Saccharophagus degradans 2-40: one gene and its partners. The protein of the gene in region 1 interacts with the protein of each later gene in a pairwise test. Links are inferred from orthologs where the notes say so. Each region holds a gene or a part of one and is shown on either strand. Other genes may lie near its edges.

Region 1 (3,038 bases):
GTTGCAGTATTCACACAAGGTGCTAACGCTGAAGCAGCTAAAGAAGCTGGTGCAGAATTTGTTGGTATGGAAGACCTTGCCGAGCAAATTAAAGGCGGCATGATGGATTTCGACGTTGTGATTGCAGATCCAGCGGCCATGCGTGTAGTAGGTATGTTAGGTCAAGTGTTGGGTCCACGCGGCTTAATGCCAAACCCAAAAACTGGCACCGTAACTCCTGATGTTGTGGGTGCAGTTAAAAATGCTAAAGCTGGTCAGGTTCGTTACCGTGCAGACAAAGGCGGTATCATCCACGGCGGTATTGGCAAAATTTCTTTTGATGCAAATGCAATCAAAGAAAACTTAGAAGCATTAATTTCAGACTTGAAAAAGGCTAAACCTGCTTCGGCTAAAGGTATTTACGTGAAACGAGTTTCACTAAGCACCACTATGGGCCCAGGTTTGACCATCGATCAGTCATCTTTAACTGCTTAATTGCAGTTAAAGCGAAGAACTTTGGGGTCTGCAAAAATTAGGTGTTAGTTGTAGGTAAGAGCAAGCTTTGTTTGTTTTGCTTTAATGCTTAATTGGCGCAGGCCGTTAAAGACCGTAGGTGTGCTGAGAATTTTATTCAAAGCGCTTAATAGACTGTAACAAGAAAGCCTACGCAAACGGTGTGACCCGATTCAGATTTTATTTGGATTTGATCACCGAGAACGGGTTTAGTGAGCTTTGCTCGTATTTCTAAACCTATATTCAGATCCAGGAGATAGTTAACGTGGCTATTAGACTCGAAGACAAAAAAGCGATTGTCGCTGAAGTTAACGAGACTGCAGCAAATGCGTTGTCACTGGTGGTAGCCGATGCCCGTGGGGTAACAGTCGGCGCTATGGATACCTTGCGTAAGCAAGCTCGCGAAAGTGGTGTACGTCTCCAAGTCGTACGTAACACTTTGGCTAAGCGTGCAATCGAAGGTACCGATTTTGAGTGCGTTAAAGACGCGCTTGTTGGTCCAAGCATTTTTGGGTTTTCTATGGAAGATCCAGGTGCAGCTGCTCGTCTATTCAAAGATTTTGCTAAAGAGCAATCTAAGTTTGAAATTAAGGCGTTGTCTGTAGGTGGAAAGTTATTGGAAGCGGGTCAAATCGACGCGTTGGCAAAACTACCTACCTTGGAGCAGGCTTTGGGTCAATTGGCAAGCGTAATGATTGCACCTGTCACCAAATTGGTTCGTACTTTCAACGAAGTTCCTACCAAAGTTACACGTGTTGTTGCGGCTGTTCGCGACCAAAAACAAGACGCAGCTTAATTCCAATAATTGGAATCAACCTGCTTTTAGTAAACAAATTTAATGTTGGGAGATTGAGTAATGGCTCTTTCTAAAGAAGATATCTTAAATGCAATTGCCGAAATGTCTGTTATGGACGTTGTTGAGTTAGTTGCTGCAATGGAAGAAAAATTCGGCGTATCTGCTGCTGCTGCTGTAGCTGTAGCTGCTCCTGCTGCTGGCGGCGACGCTGGTGGTGCTGCTGCTGAGCAAACTGAATTCGACGTTATCCTAGCTTCTGCTGGTGAGAAGAAAGTTAACGTTATCAAGGCTGTTCGTGGTATCACTGGTCTTGGTCTTAAAGAAGCTAAAGAATTGGTTGACGGCGCTCCTAGCCCAATCAAAGAAGGCGTTTCTAAAGACGACGCAGAAGAAGCTAAGAAATTACTTGAAGAAGCTGGCGCATCTGTCGAGCTTAAGTAAGTTGTTTCAAAGCGAGGGCTTTGCCCTCGTTTGAGGATGGGTCAGTCGGCTTTAGTCGTCTGGCCTTTTCCCGTTTGCGGTCTACGCAAAACGTTTGTGGGACATACCATTAAAAGTATAGGGACACCCCATAAAACTTCCAACACGATTGTAAGCGCTTGCCAGGCGGTGAAATCGTCGTCCCACATTGATATTGATCCGTGAACCAGCTGAGGAACACTGATGGCTTACTCATATACTGAGAAAAAACGTATCCGAAAGGATTTTGGCAAGTTGCCAGACGTCATGGAAGTGCCATACCTTCTGGCGATTCAACTAGATTCCTACAGAAAATTTACGCAGGCTGATACCCCTTTCGATCAAAGAAAGGATATGGGCTTGCACGCTGCATTTAAATCTATATTTCCAATAGTGAGCTATTCAGGTAATGCAGCACTTGAGTATGTCAGTTATGCCCTAGGTAAGCCCGTTTTTGACGTAAAAGAATGTGTTTTGCGTGGCGCGACCTATGCAGTGCCTTTACGCGTTAAAGTTCGTTTGATTATCTACGATAAAGATTCGTCCAGTAAGGCGATCAAGGATATCAAAGAGCAAGAAGTCTACATGGGCGAAATTCCGCTTATGACAGACAATGGTACATTCGTAGTGAATGGTACCGAGCGAGTAATTGTATCTCAGTTACACAGATCTCCTGGTGTGTTTTTCGAGCACGACAAAGGTAAGACCCACTCTTCGGGCAAGTTGCTCTACTCTGCACGCGTTATCCCTTACCGTGGCTCATGGTTAGACTTCGAGTTCGACCCTAAAGATCTAGTTTTCGTACGTATTGACCGTCGTCGTAAGTTGCCTGCGTCTATTTTGTTGCGCGCATTGGGCTATACCACCGAGCAAATGCTCGATATGTTCTACGAAACAAGCAAGTTCGGTCTTACCGAAACTGGTGAGTGCGTACTTGAATTGGTTCCATCGCGTTTGCGCGGTGATGTAACAACGTTTGAAATTAAAGATAAAGACGGCAATTTAATTGTTGAAGATGGCCGTCGTATTACTGCTCGTCATATTCGTCAGTTGGAAAAAGCTGGTGTAACCGAGCTAAGTGTTCCGCACGAATATATGGTTGGTCGCGCATTAGCGAAAGATATTATTAATGCGGAATCCGGCGAAGTTCTATTTGAATGTAACACCGAAATCACAGACGAAGTTCTTGCGGAGCTTGTTAAGTCTGGCGTTAAAGAATTTGAAACGTTGTACACCAACGAATTAGATTGCGGTCCGTTTATTTCTGACACTTTGCGCAGCGACCCTGCTC
Region 2 (3,319 bases), 690 kb from region 1 along the record:
CAAAGTCGTCAAAGGGGCCGTAGGGCAGGTAGGTCCACATGCGCTGGTCAGGGCTTTGTTGGTTGGCTTCAAATAAAGCTTGCGCATGTTTGCGCGGGTTAAGGGGTACAACACGGGTAAAACGGCCCTCTAAGGTTGCCGCGCTAATATTGCCGGCGCCCTGCCAATCGGGCACGGCTTTACCTAGTGCTTGACCCAATGCGTTTGGCTCTGCATACAATAGCGCCAAATCTTCTTCCATATTCATAGGTAACCTTATTAATGTGTTTGAAATGAATTTGTTATACTCGCCGCACATTCGCTATACCGCGTGCCGAAAATTGATTAAAAAAGAATCGAGCAACGGGTATAAAAGGCGAGATATTCGCCAACAAGCCATCATAACGAATAACTGATCGGGCCTCCCGCTTTATGACCGAATCCACAGTAGTATACGATGCCGAAGAGCAAATACCGCTCAAGCAGTTTTCCGAAAAAGCGTATTTGGATTACTCCATGTACGTTATTCTCGACCGCGCCTTACCCCACGTAGGTGACGGCCTTAAACCCGTTCAGCGCCGCATTGTTTATGCCATGAGCGAGCTGGGCTTAAAGTCCACCGCCAAGTATAAAAAGTCCGCCCGCACCGTGGGTGATGTAATCGGTAAGTTCCACCCGCACGGCGACAGCGCCTCCTACGAAGCCATGGTTATCATGGCGCAGCCGTTCTCGTTTCGTTACCCACTGGTAGATGGTCAAGGTAACTGGGGTTCGCAGGATGACCCCAAATCGTTTGCGGCTATGCGATACACCGAGTCGCGCTTGGCGGCGTTTAGTGATGTGTTGTTGGCCGAGCTTGGCCAAGGCACGGTAGATTGGCAGCCCAACTTCGACGGCACCTTAGATGAACCCAAAGTGCTGCCGGCAAAAGTGCCCACCGTTCTACTAAACGGCACCACAGGTATTGCTGTGGGTATGGCCACCGATATACCGCCGCACAATTTGCGCGAGTTGGTGAATGCAACAATTCACCTGTTGGAAAACCCCAACGCTACCGTACCCGAATTGTGCGAGCACCTGTTAGGCCCAGATATGCCTACCGAAGCCGAAATTATTTCGCCGCGTGAAGACATTATAAAAATGTACGAAACCGGCAAAGGCTCGCTAAAAATGCGCGCAATTTGGACCAAAGAAGGTAACGATGCGGTCATTACCGCTCTGCCTCATCAGGTAAGCGGTGCAAAAATTCTCGAGCAAATAGCCGCGCAAATGCAGGCTAAAAAGCTGCCAATGGTGGCAGACTTGCGCGATGAATCCGACCATGAAAACCCCACCCGTTTAGTGATAGTGCCGCGCTCTAACCGCATAGACATAGATGGCGTTATGAACCACCTGTTTGCCACTACCGATTTAGAACGCAACTACCGCGTTAACCTCAATATGATTGGTATTAACGGCCGTCCAGGTGTGCGTTCGCTCGATAAAATTCTTGGCGACTGGTTGAGCTTCCGCATGGTAACCGTGCGCCGTCGTTTGCAGCACAGGTTGGATTGGGTAAATCGCCGTTTACATTTATTGGACGCAGCGTTAATTGCTTTTTTAAACCTCGATGAAGTAATTGAAATTGTTCGCACCGAAGACAAGCCGCGCGAAGTGCTCATGCAGCGGTTTGATTTAACCGAAGAGCAAGCCAACTATATTTTAGATACGCGGTTACGCCAGTTGGCTCGTTTAGAGGAAATGAAAATACGCGGCGAGCAAGACGAGTTGCAAAAAGAGCGCGACACCATAGAAAAAACGCTTGGCTCTGCGCGCATGATGAAAACACTTATCAAAAAAGATATGTTGCAGGTACTAAAAGAGCACGGCGACGAACGCCGCTCGCCAATTGTTACCCGCGAAGAGTCACAAGCATTTAGCGAAGACCAGTTGCTAACTAGCGAACCGGTGACCGTTGTGCTTTCAGAAAAAGGCTGGATACGCTCCGCCAAGGGTCACGAAATGGACCCCGCATCGCTCAGTTATAAAGCCGGCGATGAATTTAAATTTGCTTCGCGGGGCAAAAGTAATCAAAGCGTTATTTTAATTGATTCAACTGGTCGCAGTTACGCTTTAGCTGCACACACGTTGCCGTCGGCACGTGGGCAGGGCGAACCTGTTACCGGCAGACTAAATCCTCCCAGCGGTGCCACTATCGAAGGCATGTTAATGGGCAGTGAAGATCAGCGTGTGCTGTTAGCTTCGGATGCCGGTTACGGTTTTGTGGGCAAGCTAGGCGATTTAGTGTCTAAAAATAAAGCGGGTAAAGCTGCGCTAACGCTTCCTAAAGGTGCTGAAGTTTTACCGCCCACCGTGATAGAAGATTTAGATAACACCTGGCTTGCCGCCTTTAGCAACGAAGGTCGCTTATTAGTATTTAAAGTTACCGAGCTGCCTGAGTTAGCGCGCGGTAAAGGCAATAAAATTATTAATATTCCTTCTGCCCGCGTACAAAACCGCGAAGAGTTTGTAATTGCTTTAGCCGTAGTGCAAGCGAGCGATACCTTGAAAGTGGTTTCGGGTAAGCGCCATTTAAATCTTAAGTTTAAAGATTTAGAGCACTATATTGGCGAGCGCGGACGGCGAGGTAATAAATTGCCACGCGGCTTCCAAAAGGTGGATGCTGTCGAATTACTATAGGTAGTCGATGTGCACTTAAGTAGTGCTTTGCCGTATTAGTTTTTTATTTGAAGCGAACAAAATTCTTGTTCGCTTTTTTTTGACCAAGAATTGAACGCGCCTTGAAGAGCTAGATTAAAATGTAAAAAACGCAATGCGAAACGGTTGGCATTCGAGAAATATCAGCGTCTAAATCCCTTTTATTGTTTAAGAATCACCATTCTGCTACTTGATCCATGTGTAAACTGGTGACACACTCTCTTACACTGTTTAGCGGCAACAACAATAATAGCTAAAACACATACATCCTAAACCGTAGTACGAGCACTAACTAGTTTTCTAGTTAATTGGTATTACTAAACCCATTTTTGTAGTAATTAAAATGTCTGAGTTTAGAAAGCACGGTCGTAAACTTGTTAAGTGTGCGGTACGGCTAACCCATAAAGAGTTTGGCGAAATAGTCACCGAGACGCGAGATATCTCTGAAACCGGTGTGTTTGTTTCCTGTGCCGATTTAGTGAGTTTTGTTGCTATAGGTGAGCGTATTCAAGCTAAGCTTTACGCAGATTGTGACTCGGTTTCCGAGACGCACTTAGAGGTTGTGCGCCTCTCCGATGAAGGTGTGGGGTTAGCATTTATCTAAAAAGCAGTTTAACTTTACTGCCTCTTCACTTATGCCTAC
Region 3 (3,297 bases), 520 kb from region 1 along the record:
TCACTTTTAACATTTCTATGTGGGGGCGCTTGACGTCCTCGGCTAACTTGGGGTCTTCAATGGTCTTTTGCAGCCATGCTCTGCGCTTGCCTAGGGTGTCTAAAACAAGTTTAAGTTCATTGGATTCAAGCATTAATGGGGTCCACCGGTAATTAGCTCGCAGGGTTGTTAATTACAGTATAGAAGTAGATGCGCTTGATGATAGATCGAAAATGACTAGTCTTGCGAAGCTTAAAAACCAAAGAGAAGAAAGCGGAGGTTGTAGCAGGAGGGTGCCGCTAGCGGCTATGAATTGCGGCTAGCGTCGTTTTCTTTAATAGAGGCCATTACTTTCTGCATGTATGCATAATAGTCGTCAGACAGGGTGCGAGAGCCATCACGGCGGTCTTCGCGTGATTTACGGCGTTTGCGATGGTAAAGGTCGAGCGGCATACTACTACAGGGGTCTGCATCGAGTCTTCTGTCATCGCCTTTTCTGCGGTCAACAAATATAAATTTATTGGATGAGGGTGCGTTACTCATAGTCAGTACATCATTGTTTGCTTGCTGTGAATCTTTGATCAATTTTCGCATCTTTCTACTTTCTTTATGAGATGACAAGACTAGAATAGCCATCTTTCTTGTCTTGTCCAGTGATTATAGGGCAATTTGTGTTCCAAAAAGGTGATACATATGTCAGTACAGCTTACTATCCAGCAAAAGCTTCAATTACAGTTTAGTCCGGTTCTTCTGGAGGTGCTGAATGAAAGTCACGGCCACAATGTGGCCAAAGGGTCCGAAACCCACTTTAAAGTTGTTGCAGTAAGCGACGCATTTGAAGGCTTGGGGTTGGTGAAACGCCATCAAGCTGTTTATGCAGCCTTGGCGGACGAGCTGGCCAGCGGAGTACATGCGCTGGCGCTACATTTGTTTACGCCTAGTGAGTGGGAAGCCAATAAGGCAGACTTGGCCTCGCCTAAGTGTATGGGCGGCAGTAAAAAATAAAAAAGTGTAATAGTTGATGTCCTTTGGTTGAATTTTAACCTCTCATTTCGATAGAATCGCGCACCGTTATTCTATTTACTCTGAAAAGTAGTTTTTATGCCCCAGATTGTTATAGCCGCGTTATATAAGTTTGTTTCCTTGCCCGATTTCGAGGCACTGCGAGAGCCGCTGCAGGCCTTTTGTATAGAGAATGAGATAAAGGGTACATTGCTGCTCGCGCAAGAGGGGATAAACGGCACTGTGGCTGGTAGGCGTGAGGCAATTGATGCTCTGTTAGCTTATTTCGGTAAAGATGCTCGGCTGGCAGATATAGACCACAAAGAATCCTACGAAGAAGAGCAGCCTTTTTATCGCATGAAGGTAAAGCTCAAAAAAGAAATAGTCACAATGGGCGTTGAAGGTATAGACCCCAACAATATCGTGGGCACCTACGTTGAGCCTAAAGACTGGAATAGCCTTATCGATGACCCCGAAGTAATCGTTGTGGATACCAGAAATAATTACGAATACGATATTGGCACTTTCGAAGGTGCGCTCAACCCCAACACTGAAAGTTTTCGCGAGCTGCCCGAGTATGTGGCTAAAAACCTAGACCCAGCTAAACACAAAAAAGTGGCGATGTTTTGTACAGGCGGAATTCGCTGTGAAAAATCTACAGCGTTTATGAAACAGCGAGGGTTTGAAGAGGTTTATCATCTAAAGGGCGGTATTTTAAAATACTTAGAAGAAGTGCCCGAAGAGCAAACTCGCTGGAAAGGGGAGTGCTTTGTATTCGATAATCGTGTAGCTGTAAATCACGCATTAGAAAAAGGTACCTACGACCTTTGTCATGGTTGCCGCTACCCCATTACCGAAGAAGATAAAAAATCCGAAAAATATATAGAAGGGGTCGCTTGTCCGCATTGTCACGATACGCAAACGCCCGATCAGCGAGCGCGGTTTATGGAGCGCCAAAAACAGGTGCAGCTAGCTAAGGCGCGCAAGCAGGCACATATTGGTGCGCCAGCGCCAAGTAGGCAAAAATAGAGTTGAACCATTAACTTAATTTATAAATTAAACAATTAAGCCCCAGCTCGTTATGCGAACTGGGGCTTTTTATTTAAAGGGATAAGGCCATGAAAACTGAGAATAAGAAAATAATATGTGTTGATTACCACAACGATACGCATACGGAAGATTTATTGGCTATGCTAAATGAATATGCTTCATCTTTAGAGGGCGGCGCGGCGCCACTATCGCCAGCTACGCGTAACAACTTAATTCCCGCTCTGCGAGAGCGCAGTGATGCAGTAAGTTTACTGTGTTACGTTGATAACAAACCGGTAGGTATTTTAAATGCCTTCGAAGGGTTTTCTACGTTTAACGCAAAACCATTAATGAATGTGCATGATCTTGCCGTAAGTGAAGCTGTGCGAGGGCAGGGTATAGCAGGCATGTTGTTAGATGCCTTAGCAAAAATAGCTGAGCAAAAAAATTGCTGCAAACTAACGCTCGAAGTTCTAAGTAATAATACGCCGGCCATTAAGTGCTACCAGAACAATGGTTTTAAGCAATATGTATTGGCCGGTGCAATGGGAGTGGCGCAGTTCTGGCAAAAGAATATTTAGGGGATTAAATCAAAGCCTAGTATGGCTAACGCCCAAAGCGAGCATTGCCATATTCGAAGTTACATTAACAACGCATTATTTTTTCGCTACGGCTAGAATACCAGCAATAACCACTTTAGAGAGCGGCTCGAAAGCGGCGTTAATGGATTCTTTGTTATCTAGCATGAATTCCGGCGGCCAGCGGCCACTTAAACAAGCCGCGTGATTTACATGCTTTGCTGCCAAGGTGGTTACGCCGTGTGCGAGGGACCAGCAAGCAAACGCCCCTAAACCTTCGTTGTACTGGGTGGTAGGTAGTTGGTGTTTTTCTAGCAAGGCTATAACAGAGTTGCGCAACTCTTGTTCTGCGCGCATTGACGTTTCAATTAGCTCTGCTGTTACGTATTCCTGCGGTATATCAATTTGAAAAATAAACTGAAAGTACTGTGGGTGTTGCAAAGAGTATTGAAAATAGGCTTTACTAAGTGCGTAAATTCGTTCTTCTGGCTCTGCATTTTTCTCTACATGGCTTTCTAGCCATTGAGCGAAATGGTCTAAGCAGCGCAACTTAACGGCTGCGCACAATTCATCCTTATTGCTAAAGTGGTTGTATACGGCTGTGGCTGCAACGCCAATATGGGTTGCCAGTTTGCGCAGCGAAATGCTCTCTATAGTGGTAGAGGGCAGCATTTCTAAAAAACCATCAACTAGTGCGGTTTTAAGATTA
Region 4 (4,378 bases), 240 kb from region 1 along the record:
TAGGCTGTTCGAAATCGAGATAATTAAGATTCATGTTTTTAAACCTTGTTCCACACTCCGTAATTAGGCGGAGAATGAGTGTATTTTGACCAACTTTCGAAAAATAGTGCGCAAGTTTACCACCACCACACCAAGGCTAAAAGGTAAGTATGTTTTTTTGCGCCTATTGCCCAGCTAAATTAATGTTAAATAACACCGTTTTAGTAGGAAGGACTACTGGTTTTATACAGCAATTCCACGGCATCGTTACCGTACTGACCACGCAGATTCACTAATAGTTCTTCGCTCGGGCGAACCCGCCAATCGTCCCCCAACTTAAGCTCGACCGAGCTTGCAGACTTATGGTAAATAATAGTTACAGGGCAACCGCCATCGCTATATTGTTGCAGCGTATCTCTAAACTGGTTAGAGTAATTTTTAGGTAGTTTTTCTATGTGCCAATGCACTTTAATACCGGCTACATTCTGCTCGCGCGCTTCGCTCATATCAATTACGGAATCGGCGCGCATTTTAAGGCCGCCACTGTAATCATCGTTACTTACTTGGCCCTCAATCACTAGCAGCGCGTCTTTAATTAACTTGTCTTTATATTCGTTATAGGTATCGGCAAATACCGCTGTTTCTAGGCGTCCGGTGCGATCATCCAAAGTAACAAAGGCCATTTTATCGCCGCGCTTGGTTTTCATTACCCGAAACGCCACTACCAAACCTGCAACCTTTTGCTTGGCTCTATCTGGCTTTAAATTCACTATGCGATTAGAAACAAGGTGCTTAAGCTCTTCGTCGTATTCATCAATGGGGTGACCCGTGAGGTACAAGCCCAAGGTATCGCGCTCACCATTTAAACGCTCTTTTAAACTCCAGCGGCGCACATGAGTAAACTCGGAATAAGCATCACCACGCTCACTGGCTACAGGTACAACCTCACCAAATAGGTCGCTCATACCCGCGTTGGCATTGGCTGCACTCTGCTCAGCGGCTTTCACTGCTTCGGGTACTGCCGCCGCCATTACGGCGCGGTCGTAATCAACGTCTATGCCAGGCCCGAGGTTATCCAACGCACCACTGCGCACTAGCGCTTCTAGGGCGCGTTTGTTGATTTTCTTGCTATCCACTCGCGCACAAAAATCGAACAAATCTTTAAAGTCGCCACCATCTTTACGGGCCGCAATAATGGCCTCAACGGGCCCTTCTCCTAAGCCTTTAATGGCACCCAAACCGTATATGACGTTATTGTCGTCATCCACCGTAAATTGAAACTCGCCGCGGTTTACATCCGGCGGCAATAGGTTGAGTTTCATATTGCGGCATTCTTCGATAAAGGTTACAACCTTATCAGTTTTATCCATATCCGAAGACATGGTGGCAGCCATAAAGTGCGCAGGAAAATGCGCCTTCAACCAAGCGGTTTGGTAAGAAACTAACGCATAAGCTGCGGAGTGAGATTTGTTAAAACCGTAACCTGCGAACTTTTCCACCAAGTCGAAAATTTTGATGGCAAGTTCTGGGTCGATACCTTTAGACGCTGCGCCGTCTTGGAATGTAGAGCGCTGCTTCGCCATTTCTTCGGGTTTTTTCTTACCCATTGCACGGCGAAGCAAATCTGCGCCACCGAGCGAATAACCTGCCAGCTCCTGCGCAATTTGCATTACCTGTTCTTGGTAAACAATTACCCCATAGGTGGGCTCTAGAATAGGCTGTAGGCATTCATGCTGATATTTCGCATCTGGGTAGGCTACCTGCGCCCGCCCATGTTTACGGTTAATAAAGTCATCAACCATGCCCGACTGCAGCGGCCCAGGCCGGAAAAGCGCAACCAATGCGATCATTTCTTCGAGTGTATCGGGTTTTAAACGCGTAATAAGGTCTTTCATGCCGCGCGATTCCAGCTGGAACACCGCGGTGGTTTCTGCGCGCTTCAGCAGGGCAAATGTTTTAGCGTCATCCAGCGGAATTGCGGAAATATCTAACGGTGGGTCACCCAGCTTGGTGCGCTGGGCATCGATCATTTTTACTGCCCAATCGATGATAGTAAGTGTACGCAAACCCAGAAAGTCAAACTTAACGAGGCCCGCCTCCTCCACGTCGTTTTTATCAAACTGGGTAACAAGGCCCGATCCACTCTCATCACAATACAGCGGCGCAAAATCCACAAGACGCGTAGGCGCAATAACAACACCACCGGCGTGCTTACCTACGTTGCGGGTTATACCTTCTAGCTTAAGGGCCATATCCCAAATTTCTTGGCCATCACCGTCCATTGCCAAAAATTCTCGCAACGGCTCCTCTTGCTCGAAGGCTTTGGTAAGGGTCATACCTGGGTCTGGCGGAATCATCTTAGAAAGCTTGTCCGCCAAGCCGTAGGATTTACCTTGAACACGAGCAACGTCGCGCACCACAGCCTTCGCCGCCATGGTACCGAAGGTAATAATTTGCGATACCGCATCGCGCCCGTAGTTATCCGCCACATAGCTGATTACTTGGTCGCGTTTCTCCATACAGAAATCCACGTCGAAATCCGGCATGGATACCCGCTCTGGGTTGAGGAATCGCTCGAATAGCAAATCATATTGCAGCGGGTCTAAGTCGGTAATATCCAACACATAGGCCACAAGTGAACCCGCACCCGAACCACGACCGGGCCCTACAGGAATATTGTGATCCTTGGCCCATTGGATAAAGTCCATCACGATGAGGAAGTACCCGGGGAACCCCATCTGAATAATAATATCTAGCTCAAATTTCAAGCGGTTTAAATACGGCTGTTTTTTCGTCGCGTAATCCGGATCGTCTTCTTTTAGAATAGTTTTTAAACGCCGCTCCAAACCTTCGTAAGATATCTTTTCGAAAAAGGAGTTCTCGGTCATCCCTTCAGGAATGGGGTATTCAGGCAGGAAGTACGTGCCCAATTGAATTTCAATTGAGCAGCGCTTGGCAATTTCTACGGTGTTTTCAATGGCTTCGGGAATATCACTAAACAACTCCTGCATTTCTTCTGCAGTTTTTAAGTATTGTTGATCAGTGTATTTGCGCTCTCGACGAGGGTCATCCAATGCGCGCCCTTCACCAATACATACGCGCGCTTCGTGCACATCGAATAAATCTTGATCTAAAAATCGCACATCGTTAGTTGCTACTACCGGCAATTGATACTTTTCGGCCAACGCCATAGCTTTGTGCAAATAACGCTCTTCGTTTTCGCGCCCCGTGCGCTGTAATTCAATATAAAAGCGATTGGGGTATACATCTATCCAACGCTGCAGCGCTGCCTCTGCATCCACCTGCCGATTACCCACAAGCGCCTGACCAACCTCGCCAACACGCCCACCAGACAACGCAATAACACCCGCCGAAAACTTCTCCAACCACTCAAACTTAATATAGGGCTCACCGTGTTTCTGGCCCTTTTGGTAACTGAGTGAAATAAGCTCGGTAATATTGCGATAACCCTCGGGGTTCATCGCAAGTAGCGTAAAAATAGCTGGGTTGCTCTCTTCGTCCAACGGCTCCATGCGAAAATCACAACCGCAAATAGGCTTAACCCCCGCCCCTTGAGCCGCTTTGTAGAACTTAACCAAGCCAAAGAAATTGTGGAAATCCGTCACCGCAATTGCAGGCATCTGCGCCTGCGCAGCCCGCGCCACAAGCGGCTTTACCCGGATAATACTATCGACAAGGGAGAATTCTGTGCGGACACGGAGGTGGACGAATTGAGAGGACATAGAGAACCAAGCGCGTAACTAAAAGAATTGAGGTGCGGCGGCTATTCTAACGCATAACTTTGCTCTAGAGATAGCAGCCTTAAACAGCTCTCCGTGCCAATCCCTTACTAACTTCAAAGCTTTTGCATACCGAACTTTAAGATATTATCGAGCAGCTGGCGATTTGTTGGTAAATTGGTTAAATACTTATCTAAAGCCCCCTCCTGCTCTTTAAGTAACCGTCTTCCTAACGCGACGTTATCAGACTCTCTAGCGACGGCGTTTGGGGCCATCTCAAACCCCATCCCATACAAAATATATTGATAACTGGCCACAGGAAACAACTCTTCTCCTTGCATAAAGTCATAAACGTTAGGAGGACGAAACTGCCAAACAGATAACAGATACTTTAAACTATCAGGAATTGAATCTGCGCTTGCAGCATCTGCCCAATAGTCAGAACCTTTGCGCTCCGAAAACACATAGTGCAATTTAAGAAAATCGATAATTCGTTCCCACCGGTAAGCAAACACACGGTTAAACCGCTTTTCTACTTCTTGCAGGCTTTTTTTACAGAACGGCATCTCATCTCTGATCATATTTGCGGATAATTCGACAAGCGCTAATGCCGATGCCTCTAATGGTTCGATAAACCCAGCTGACATCCCTATTGCCAC

The links.
Region 2: the proteins of rplL (region 1) and parC interact in binary tests that used the Escherichia coli proteins (3 or more experiments, as listed by UniProt). The link is inferred for Saccharophagus degradans 2-40 from one-to-one orthologs.
Region 3: the proteins of rplL (region 1) and SDE_RS06880 interact in binary tests that used the Escherichia coli proteins (3 or more experiments, as listed by UniProt). The link is inferred for Saccharophagus degradans 2-40 from one-to-one orthologs.
Region 4: the proteins of rplL (region 1) and dnaE interact in binary tests that used the Escherichia coli proteins (3 or more experiments, as listed by UniProt). The link is inferred for Saccharophagus degradans 2-40 from one-to-one orthologs.

What each region holds. Positions count from the first base shown.
Region 1 is NC_007912.1:1,185,729-1,188,766, forward strand. What follows is about bases 320-3,038. They hold rplL (50S ribosomal protein L7/L12), read left to right. Parts: upstream 320-1,348; coding sequence 1,349-1,729; downstream 1,730-3,038. Other genes in these bases: rplA (50S ribosomal protein L1), read left to right, coding at 320-474; rplJ (50S ribosomal protein L10), read left to right, coding at 758-1,288; rpoB (DNA-directed RNA polymerase subunit beta), read left to right, coding at 1,952-3,038. Outside these bases: more of rplA, read left to right, coding at 1-319. UniProt on the Escherichia coli protein: The binding site for several of the GTPase factors involved in protein synthesis (IF-2, EF-Tu, EF-G and RF3). Is thus essential for accurate translation.
Region 2 is NC_007912.1:493,026-496,344, forward strand. The notes cover bases 35-3,034. They hold parC (DNA topoisomerase IV subunit A), read left to right. Parts: upstream 35-411; coding sequence 412-2,658; downstream 2,659-3,034. Other genes in these bases: SDE_RS02090 (GNAT family N-acetyltransferase), read right to left, coding at 35-247; SDE_RS02100 (PilZ domain-containing protein), read left to right, coding at 3,020-3,034. In the rest of the region: more of SDE_RS02090, read right to left, coding at 1-34; more of SDE_RS02100, read left to right, coding at 3,035-3,280. UniProt on the Escherichia coli protein: Topoisomerase IV is essential for chromosome segregation; it is the principal protein responsible for decatenating newly replicated chromosomes. It relaxes supercoiled DNA.
Region 3 is NC_007912.1:1,702,106-1,705,402, forward strand. The notes cover bases 68-3,045. They hold SDE_RS06880 (rhodanese-related sulfurtransferase), read left to right. Parts: upstream 68-1,080; coding sequence 1,081-2,010; downstream 2,011-3,045. Other genes in these bases: SDE_RS06865 (response regulator), read right to left, coding at 68-133; SDE_RS06870 (hypothetical protein), read right to left, coding at 286-573; SDE_RS06875 (BolA family protein), read left to right, coding at 673-984; SDE_RS06885 (GNAT family N-acetyltransferase), read left to right, coding at 2,100-2,591; SDE_RS21225 (TetR/AcrR family transcriptional regulator), read right to left, coding at 2,667-3,045. In the rest of the region: more of SDE_RS06865, read right to left, coding at 1-67; more of SDE_RS21225, read right to left, coding at 3,046-3,297. UniProt on the Escherichia coli protein: Catalyzes oxygen-dependent 5-hydroxyuridine (ho5U) modification at position 34 in tRNAs, the first step in 5-carboxymethoxyuridine (cmo5U) biosynthesis.
Region 4 is NC_007912.1:1,427,544-1,431,921, reverse strand. The notes cover bases 1-4,059. They hold dnaE (DNA polymerase III subunit alpha), read right to left. Parts: upstream 3,723-4,059; coding sequence 201-3,722; downstream 1-200. Other genes in these bases: SDE_RS05810 (tryptophan halogenase family protein), read right to left, coding at 3,836-4,059; SDE_RS05820 (acetyl-CoA carboxylase carboxyltransferase subunit alpha), read right to left, coding at 1-34. Outside these bases: more of SDE_RS05810, read right to left, coding at 4,060-4,378. UniProt on the Escherichia coli protein: DNA polymerase III is a complex, multichain enzyme responsible for most of the replicative synthesis in bacteria. This DNA polymerase also exhibits 3' to 5' exonuclease activity. The alpha chain is the DNA polymerase catalytic subunit.